Regions from separate parts of the Trinickia caryophylli genome, predicted to be linked through region 1. Evidence: predicted binding sites of a transcription regulator. Region 1 holds the regulator's gene; each other region holds the start of a gene.
The links. Region 1 encodes FNR, which switches genes on or off when oxygen is low (the NO sensors DNR and NnrR bind a similar motif). Its sites were predicted from a motif close to TTGATNNNNATCAA; they were not measured.
Positions count from the first base shown of each region.

Region 1 (3,278 bases):
GGACGGCGAACTGCGGCACCCGAAAACGCCGCTCGTGCCGGGGCACGAAATCGTCGGCACCGTGGCCGGGCTCGGCGAGGGTGTAACGGGTTTCGCGCTTGGCGACCGGGTAGGCGTGCCTTGGCTCGGCCATACCTGCGGCCACTGCGGCTATTGCCGGCACGGCCGGGAAAACCTTTGCGACGCACCGGCATTCACGGGCTATACGATCGACGGTGGGTACGCCGAGCGCACCGTTGCCGACAGCGGCTACTGCTTTCATCTGCCGCCGCAGTACGACGACGTTTCGGCGGCGCCGCTGCTTTGTGCGGGCCTCATCGGCTACCGGACGCTCGCCATGGCGGGCGATGCGCAGCGCATCGGGCTCTACGGATTCGGGGCGGCGGCGCACATCGTCGCGCAGGTGGCGCACCACGAAGGGCGCAGCGTCCATGCGTTCACGCGACGGGGGGATACGGCCGCGCAGCAGCTCGCCCGGCGGCTTGGTGCCGCCTGGGCTGGCGCGAGCGACGAAGCGGCGCCGGAGCCGCTCGATGCGGCGCTGATCTTCGCGCCCGTGGGCGCACTCGTGCCGGCCGCGCTCAAGGCGGTGGTCAAGGGCGGCATCGTGGTCTGCGGCGGGATTCACATGAGCGATATCCCGGCCTTTTCCTACGACCTGCTCTGGGGAGAACGGCGAATCGTCTCGGTGGCGAACCTGACACGCGAAGACGGGCACGCCTTCATGCGGGTTGCCCGGCAGGTACCGCTCGAACTTCAGACGACGGCCTACCCGCTGCGGCAGGCGAACGTCGCGCTATCCGACTTGCGCGAAGGGCGGCTTGCCGGCGCGGCCGTGCTGACGATGCGGTAGCGGCGGCCCAGCCCACCGCGTTCAGACCCGGGCGAGTGCTTCGAGGTCGACGATGCGGATCTGCTTGCCGTGCGTTTCGAGAAGACCGTCGCGCTGGAACTTCGAGAACATGCGGCTCACCGTTTCGAGCTTCATGCCAAGGTAGTTGCCCATTTCCTCGCGCGTCATGCGCAGGTTGAATTCGGCGGCCGAATAGCCGCGCGCCTGCATGCGCGTGGAGAGATTCAGCAAGAACGTGGCGACGCGCTGCTCCGCGCTCATCGTGCCGAGCAGCATCATCAGCGACGATTCGCGCACGATCTCGCCGCTCATCGTGCGCAGGACCTGATGCTGCAGCGATTTCGACTCGGCGCACAGCGCTTCGAGCAGTGCGTAAGGGATGATGCAGACGCTGCTGTCTTCGATCGCGATGGCGTCGCTGCTGTGGCGCTCCGCGCACACGGCATCGAGCCCCAGCACTTCGCCGGCGAGATGAAAGCCCGTGACCTGTTCGCGTCCGTCGCGATGCATCACCACTGTCTTGAAGGAGCCCGAGCGCACCGCATACACGCTTTGGAACTCGTCGCTCGAGCGATAAAGCGCTTCGCCGCGCATCACGACGCGCGTTGCGCTCACGATCGTGTCGAAGCGCGCGAGGTCCTTCGCCGCGAGTGTATTGGGCATGCAGACCGAGCGCATGGCGCAGCTCGAGCAACGTGCGGTTGCACGTGCGGGCTGAGCTGCACGCGGTTGCCATGAGATTTGCGCGGCGGACGGTGCGGTGCATACGTCGTCGTTACGGTCTAGTTCGAGCAGCATCTTGGCCTCCGCCGGTGGTCGCGGGCACATCGGCACCGCAGTGGTTTCCATGGCGAAAGTATGGAAGTTCACTCGGAGAAAACCTATCGGCGGCGTACGAAACTGCGGTAAGTGTTCGCGAAGCGTTGTAAGGATTATCCTACGGCGGCACCGGAAAGCGCCGATTCGTCAGGCGTGCGGATTGGCGGCAGCCGTTGATTTCGGTCAAGCCGGGCGGGGCGCAGCCATCGCACACTTATTGCACGAACACATCCGTGCAACGGGCGACAGCCCCGGAGGACTCTCATGTACAAGAAGATTCTCGCTGCCGTCGACGGCAGTCGCGCCTCTCGTCTCGCGCTCGACGAGGCGGTGAAAATCGCCAGGACGTCGGGCGCATCGGTCGTCGCCATCAGCGTCGTCGAGCATGCCCCCCAGCTCGTCGACGTCGGGGCCGTCTACCAGGGGGAGGAAGGCGCGAGCGCGGCCGCGATTGAGTCGGCCACGGCGGCGCTCGAGGAGGCGGCGGAGCGCTTCGCTGCCTGCCACGTGCAAGGCACCACGCGTGCCGTCGATGCGTATGGAGAAAGTATCGCCGCCGTCATCGCGCGCGTGGCTGACGAGTTCGAGGCCGAATTGATCGTCATGGGCACGCACGGCCGGCAGGGTGTGCGGCGCGTCTTGCTCGGCAGCGTCGCCGAGTCGCTGCTGCGTGCGGCCGACGTGCCGGTGCTGCTCGTGCGCCACGATGCCGAAGCGGGAAAGCCGGTGGCCGAGCTTTGATCGCCCGCCGGCAGCGATCACGGCCGGCTCGCGCAATGAAGCCGGCGCAATATTCGAGCGGCAGGGCATGCCGCGCTTCGCGTCATGAGCCGGCGCTCAAACTGTCCAAATAGGCGCGCAGCCTTGTTTCGAGCTCGGCGGGGTCGGACGGAAGCGCACGCTGCCGTGCTCCGTCTGCGCGCGTCTTGCGCTCATGCAGGCGCGGGTAGGGTACGTTCGGCACGGGGACCCCGAGAAAAGCACATAACGGCTCCCAACCCGCTTCCGCCGGAAAGACGAGCAGTTGCTCGGCCGGAACCGAGTCTACGACGGCCTGGTTCCAGCGCCTGAAATAGTCGGTCATGAACGCCCGGTCGGCGATCCTTTCGCCGAAATCGCGCCTTAGAAACTCGCTCAGCGCGCGCCCTGCCGTACCGAATAGCGGATTGGCGCCCCGCGGAGAAAAAATCGTCTCCTGAACCGAGTCGAACCAGCCATCGGCGTCGCGAACGGAGAGAATCACCCGTGCGTCGGGAAAACGTGCGAGCAGCACAGGCCAGAAACAGCAAGCGGGATAATCCACCGTGGCCGCGTAGCCGTCGAAGATTGCGTCCCAGTCGGGCTCGCCGTGTATCGCGTCGAGCCATAAAGGCAGCGATCTCCGCAGCGTGGCGCCGATCTCCATGGCGTGATAGCACGGGCCGAAGCCGATATGCTCCAGCGCCAGCTTCAAAGAGAGCGTGCCCGTGCGCCCTAATCCGGCGCCGATCACTTTCAAGCTCATTCGAGGCCTTTGCGTTCGCTCGCCGCGTCTCGATGCCGCCGATAGACCGAGATCTGGCTTCGGCTTTTCTGCGTGAATGGCTCCTGGGTCCAACTACCCCAG
Region 1 is NZ_CP139970.1:170,713-173,990, reverse strand. Features, by position in the region: gene U0034_RS00775 (zinc-dependent alcohol dehydrogenase family protein) at 1-853, shown strand, start outside; gene fnr (fumarate/nitrate reduction transcriptional regulator Fnr) at 875-1,651, opposite strand; gene U0034_RS00765 (universal stress protein) at 1,937-2,413, shown strand; gene U0034_RS00760 (sulfotransferase family protein) at 2,496-3,176, opposite strand; gene U0034_RS00755 (class I SAM-dependent DNA methyltransferase) at 3,173-3,278, opposite strand, start outside.

Region 2 (3,278 bases), 480 kb from region 1:
CAGGGCTGGCGCCCGACTTCGGCGGTGATCCACCCCGTTTCGCAGGCGATGAACGGCACCGGAATCATCCAGGGGGCGAGCTTCAGGAAGCGGCGCCGGCGGTGCACGTCGCCGCGCAGCGAGAGAATCACGGCGATGACGAAATAGGCGAGCATGAGCAGGCCGCACGCCACCATGATGCGAAACACCCAGAACATCAGGAAGACGTTCGGCACCGTGTCCTTCGACGCTTTCACGATGTCGGCATCGGTTGCCTTCTCGACGTCCTGACCCGCCGCGTAGCGCTTGACGAGGAAACCGTAGCCGAGGTCGGCCTTGTGCGCCTCGAACTGGGCGAGCGCGGCGGCATTCGTCGGGTCCGAGCTCAGTACCTTGAGCGCGGCCACGGCCGGAATGCCGTTCTTGATCCGCTTCACTGCATCGGCCTGGATCTTGTCGACGCCCGGCACCACCGTCGTGAGGGTATGCGTGAGCAGCGGCGTCAGCACGTAGGGGATCTGGATGCTCCAGGCATTGCGACCTTCGCCGTCGACGGGCCACGCCGCGATGTTGAACGGCGCCGGCGCCTTCTCGGTCTGCCACATCGCTTCCATGGCCGCGAGTTTCGACGGCTGAGCGTGACCGCCGACGAAGCCGAGTGCGTCGCCCAGCGTGATTACGCCGGCCACCGACAGCACGCCGAACAGGCTCGCCATGCGAAACGAGCGCTTGGCAAGCTCGAGGTGCCGGCCGCGCAGCATGTAATAGGCGCTGATGCCCGTCACGAAGATCGCGGCCGTCACATAGCCTGCGATGCTCGTGTGAACGAACTTCGTCTGCGCGTCTTCGCTGAAGATGAGCGAGGCGAAACTCGTGAGCTCCATGCGCATCGTGACCGGATTGAAGGACGCGCCCTGCGGGTTCTGCATGAAGCCGTTGGCCACGAGAATCCAGAGTGCCGACAGGTTCGAGCCGAGCGCGACGAGGTAGGTTACGGCCAGATGCCTGCCTTTCGAAAGACGGTCCCAGCCGAACGCCATGAGGCCGACGAAGGTCGACTCCATGAAGAACGCCATCAGCCCTTCGATCGCAAGCGGCGCGCCGAAGATATCGCCGACGAAGCCCGAGTAGAACGACCAGTTGGTGCCGAACTCGAACTCCATCGTGAGGCCCGTCGCGACCCCGAGTGCGAAGTTGATGAGAAAGAGCTTGCTCCAGAACTGCGTGATGTCCCGATAGATCTTCTTGCCGGTGATGACGTAGACGGTCTCCATGACCGCGAGCAGGAACGACAGTCCCAAAGTGAGCGGGACGAAAAGAAAGTGATAAAGCGCGGTGGCGGCAAACTGCAGCCGCGACAGCTCGACCACGGTATCGCTAATCATGGGGTGCTCCGTTGAAAGCCATTTTCGAATCGTGTGCAGTGTGGGGAGCAGGGCCGGCCGGGTCATGTCCGATCGTGTCGGTCGAACATCATTGGGCCGTCGATGCGTGTGGTTTTGCGAAGTTTCTCCGATCGGGCTCGGGTCGTCGTAAAACGGACGTTTTCCCGATACTTGATTTTAGTTAAGCGCCGCGCGATTTCTTGCGGCATACCGTCGCAATTGCATTGGCAAATGCGCGCATCTCGTGTTGGACGCGCAACTCGCGCGCGGCGCGGCGCACGATTCTGTTAAGGTGCGGCCTGACGGCGCATTCCGATCCTCGCCACGTATTCGTTTCCTCGCGCATGAATCCCGATTCGAAACTCAAGAAAATTCTCGACGCCTGGCTTGCCGAGCGCGCGCGCAAGGTGCGTTCGCCGCTGCGCATGGCGGTGGCGATGGGACTCCTCGGCGGCGTGCTCGTGATCGTGCAGGCCGCGCTGCTCGCCTGGAGCGTCGATGCAGTCGTCATCCGCCACGCCTCGCTCGGGGCCGTCTGGCCCGCGCTGGCCGCCATGCTGCCGGTATTTGCGCTGCGTTTTCTTTTCGTGCGTGCGGCGGAACGTCACGCCTTCGTCGCGGCGTCGTCCGTACGCACGCAACTGCGCGCCGAACTCATGCGCCGCATCCAGGCGCTGGGCCCGCTCGGGCTGCAGCACGAATCGAGCGGGGCGCTGGCGAGTCATCTTGTCGCAGGCATCGAAGCACTCGAGGGCTATTACGCGCGCTGGCTGCCTAATCGTGCGTTGACGGCGCTGCTGCCGCTCGCGATTCTCGCCGTCGTGTTTCCCGTCGATTGGGTTTCGGGGCTCGTGCTGATGCTGACGGCGCCGCTCATTCCCGTATTCATGATCCTGCTCGGCAAGGACGCCGTGGAGGCGAATCAGCGCCAATGGCGCACGCTCGCTCGCCTGAGTGCGCGCTTTCTCGATACGCTCGCCGGCCTGACGACTCTCAAGCTTTTCAATGCCAGCCGCCGCGAGGCGCGCATGGTCGCGCGCGTGTCGGAGTCGTACCGGCAAAGCACGATGCAGGTGCTGCGCATCGCATTTCTCTCGTCGGTGGCGCTCGAATTTCTCTCGACTGTCAGCATCGCCGTCGTGGCCGTGTTGATCGGTTTCAACCTGCTCTACGCAAAGGTGCATTTTCAGCCGGCGTTCTTCGTACTGTTGCTGGCGCCGGAGTTCTACTTGCCGCTTCGCACACTCGGCACGCATTACCACGCGCGCATGGAGGCGATCGGCGCCGCGGAGCGCATCGCCGAAATTCTCGAGACGCCATTGCCGGGACTGCCGGAAAATGCCGGCCCGCTGGCCGAGGCCGCGGCGTACGGTATTCGTTTCGACAGCGTTGCATTCGAGTATGCGCCGGGACGCAAGGCGCTCGACGGGCTCACGTTCGCAGCGGAGCCGGGCCGCGTCACGGCGCTCGTAGGCCCGAGCGGAGCGGGCAAGAGTACGGTGCTGCATCTGCTGCTGCGCTTCGCGCGCGAGCAGAGCGGGGCGATCTGGATCGGCGATCAGCGGTTGGACGAAGTGGACGAGGCGAGCTGGCTCGCGAAGGTGGCTTGGGTGCCGCAACGGGCGCACGTATTTGCCGGCTCCGTGCTGGATAACCTGAGGCTCGCCCGGCCCGACGCGACGCTCGAGCAAGTGTGCGATGCCGCGCGGCTTGCCGGCGCGCACGCGTTCGTCACGGCCTTGCCGCGCGGCTACGATACACCGCTCGGCGAGCGCGGGATGGGCCTCTCGGGTGGGCAGGTGCAGCGGCTTGCACTCGCGCGTGCCTTCCTGAAAGACGCCCCGGTCGTCGTGCTCGACGAACCGACCGCGCACCTCGATGCGCACACCCAGGCCCATATTCACGAGGCGTTGC
Region 2 is NZ_CP139970.1:3,982,187-3,985,464, forward strand. Features, by position in the region: gene U0034_RS18020 (cytochrome ubiquinol oxidase subunit I) at 1-1,364, opposite strand, end outside; gene cydD (thiol reductant ABC exporter subunit CydD) at 1,709-3,278, shown strand, end outside.
Region 2: a site for FNR is predicted at 1,536-1,549, ahead of cydD (thiol reductant ABC exporter subunit CydD). Genes of this name have one in related genera too.

Region 3 (3,278 bases), on a different replicon from region 1:
CTTTCCTCCCGGTCATAGTGTCGATATCGGGAATAAAACCTCCGCAGGCCGGCGGCCCGTTCGTCGCCTGCGGCCGCCCCGCTGAGCCCGCGAATTCGCAGCGTGCGCCTGCCTTCAACGCAGGTTGGTTTTCATCAGTTCGACGAGTTCGTCGCCGCGGCCGTTGAGTACCGCGCGCAGCATGTAGAGGCTGAACCCTTTGGCATGCGCGAACTCGAGCTTGGGCGGCATCGCCAGCTCATGCGATGAACGGCTTGCCGCGCAGCGCGTGCACGACCGGAGCACCGACTGTCTCAGCCAATACGTCGGCAAAGCTCAGGCGGACGCCCGCCCGTCGAAGCCGGTCCACCGCGACGCGCGAAAATCATAGAGCTTGCAGTGCCGTGCTGTCGTGAAGTACCAACGCCACGAAAACGGCTGGATGACGATCCGCTGCGGCAGCAGTTCTTCGAGCTTCGCCTGCGCGTCCTTCAACTGGTAGAGAGGAATGCTCATGTCGAGGTGATGCGCCGTATGCTCCATGATGTGGTGCATGAGCGCGCCGAAGCGCCATCTGAACGTGAGGTGCACCGTGGTGGAAACGAACGGTTGCGCATTGGCCCACGCCGCCCGATCGTCGTACCAGCGAACGCGTTCGTGCGTGTGATGCACGTACACCACGAAACCGATCATCGAGCACCAGAACAGGAACGGAATCACGAAGCCGGCCAACAGCAGGAGCGACACCGATTGCCCCGTCGCCTGTGCGCCCCATACGAGTGCGGCAAGCCAGCAGGCCCAGAACACAGCAACGAGCCAGCAGTCTCGAAAAAATACGGGCCGGCGCGTGGGCATGGCGGCTTTGGTCGGAAAGAACATGCGGCGCCACCAGATCTCGATCATGTAATAGAGGCCGGGCGCCCACCCGCACCGATAAAGACGCTCGAGCCATTGGCGCGAGCGCGGCAGCGCATCGAACTCCTCCCGCGTGAGCGGCGCCCAGATGAAATCGAATCCTTTCAGGTTCGTATAGCCGTGGTGCACGACGTTGTGCCCGACTTCCCACAGGCTATAGGGCGTCAGTGACGGCAGGAACGCAATGCGGCCCAGCCACCTGTTGAGCGTGCGATGCGGAGTCAGGCTTTGATGGCAGGCATCGTGGCCAATAATGAAAAGCCGCCCGATGACGAAACCGGCGGCGAGCGCGGCGGCCAGCTTCACGACCAGGCTGTGAACCAGCACGATCACGGCCAACAATGCCGCGAAAAGTGCGTAATCCAATATCAGAAGCAAAATCGGCCGGAGTGTCGTACGTCCAGACCAGGGTTCAAGCCAACTGCGCAGGGTTTTCCGGTGCGGCAGCGGTGCGTCCGGCGGTACTGGCCGGCTAGGCATCGTCATTTCAAATCTTTCCCGTATCCTGGGCCGATCGCGTTGGAACAGGCCCCGTCGCCCGCGGCCCGGTGTCATCGGATGCGCGCGCACGACTCATGGTTCAAGCAATCCGACATGTTCGGCGCAGCAGCCGTGCGCCGGCTTGATTTATGTCAAGGCACATGCGCTCGTGCACGCGGCAAACGCCGCATACCTTCGCTTCAGTTCGCGTGGCGCAGCCAATCGATGATCTGCACCGTCCAGCCGGCAACCACGATGGCGAGCCCCGCTGCAAGGCGCACGTAGCGAAGGGCCGCCGTGCGGCGCCGGTGGTGAACGGCCCACGAGCCGGTTGGACGTAACATACGATCTCCGCACAGATAGCGCGACGCGCGTCAGTCGGTTTCGCGCGCAGCACGGCCCGTAACGGGCGCGGGGATGTGCGCGCAGTTCGTATCCTGCCATATAAATTCGAACAACGCTAATAATTCTCATTTACAGTCAGCCGCAGCGATACCCCCGTAACGCCGGCAGGCGGCAGGGCGTGGACGTGCCGGCATTCGCACCGAGCGTAAACTACGCCCCACACCGAGCCTTCCCCGTGGAACCCATGCCCTCTCGCGACGACCGCTCCCCGTTGCCGGCTGCCGCGCCCCGTAGCGTGGCGGGCGCCGATGCGCTGCAGGATCCCGCGCTACTGCGCCGGCTGCTACGCGCCAAGGACCGCATGGACGCGGCCTCGCACGAATCCTGGTCGGTCAAGCGCCTATCGGCAGTGAGCGGCGTCTCCGAAGCTCATTTTGCACGCTCGTTCAAGCGGGCCTTCGGTGTCCCGCCGCACCGGTACCTGCTCACGCGGCGCATCGAGCAGGCCATCGCACTGTTGCGCGACACCGAACTGACCATTACCGAGATCGCGTTCGCGACGGGCTGGGAGAGCCTGGGCACGTTCGGCCGGATCTTTCGCGACATCACGGGCCGCAGCCCGAGCGCGATGCGCGCCGAAACCCGCGCCGACATGCCAGACCTCGACCGCGTGCCGGCCTGCATTCTGAGGGCCGCTCAGCGCCCCGATCTCACGATCGCAGTTTTGGAGAAGCGCCGCAGAGCCACCGACGATAGAGTCGCGCCATCAACCAAGGAGGCAAAATGAACGAAGGTATCAACGTGGTGGGCCTGTACGTCGACAATCAGGACGAAGCGCTCGACTTCTACGTCGGCAAACTGGGTTTGCGCGTGCACACAGACGTGCGCAACGGCGATTACCGCTGGCTCACTGTCCAGCACCCGGATCAGCCTTCGTTCCAGTTGGGGCTCTTCAGACCGGGCTCACCCATTCATGACGAAGCCACCGCACAGATTCTGCTGGCGATGGTGGCCAAGGGTGCCATGCCGCCCCTCGTGCTTTATGTGGATGATTGCCGGGCCAGCTATGCGCAACTGAAAGCCCGCGGCGTCGAATTCACTCAGGAGCCGGTAGACCGCTATGGCAGCGTCGATGCCGGTTTTCGCGACCCTGCCGGTAACGGATGGAAGATGATCCAGGCGCCGAAGACAAGTACGTAAGCGCGAGGTGGCGGTGACGAGCGGGGCGACAAGCGGGCGACAAGCGGGGTCATGAGCGGCGCGCTCGTCGAAAGTCGCGCCCTTTTATCGAAACATACTGCCAGCCGCTTCTCCAACCCTTATTTCTCCGCCCAATAATCCCGCATTCCGGTATCGTTTTTATTCCGACCGCACCGCACAATTACTATCGATTCAAGCAAGGGCGAATCATAAATCGCTCCGTTACAAAACAAATGATCCCCTAGGGGTAAAGCCGCAGTAAGCGACGGCCGATATCCACACTTATACGTAGCGCCGCCTGCATCGCCCCCGATGCGCGAGGCGCCCGCGATGCCGCCGTCGGCATCGTGATTCCAATT
Region 3 is NZ_CP139971.1:905,670-908,947, forward strand. Features, by position in the region: gene U0034_RS23195 (DUF3103 family protein) at 1-18, shown strand, start outside; gene U0034_RS23200 (fatty acid desaturase) at 316-1,380, opposite strand; gene U0034_RS23205 (hypothetical protein) at 1,575-1,718, opposite strand; gene U0034_RS23210 (helix-turn-helix transcriptional regulator) at 1,964-2,506, shown strand; gene U0034_RS23215 (VOC family protein) at 2,503-2,919, shown strand.
Region 3: a site for FNR is predicted at 1,517-1,530, ahead of U0034_RS23200 (fatty acid desaturase). Genes of this name have one in related genera too.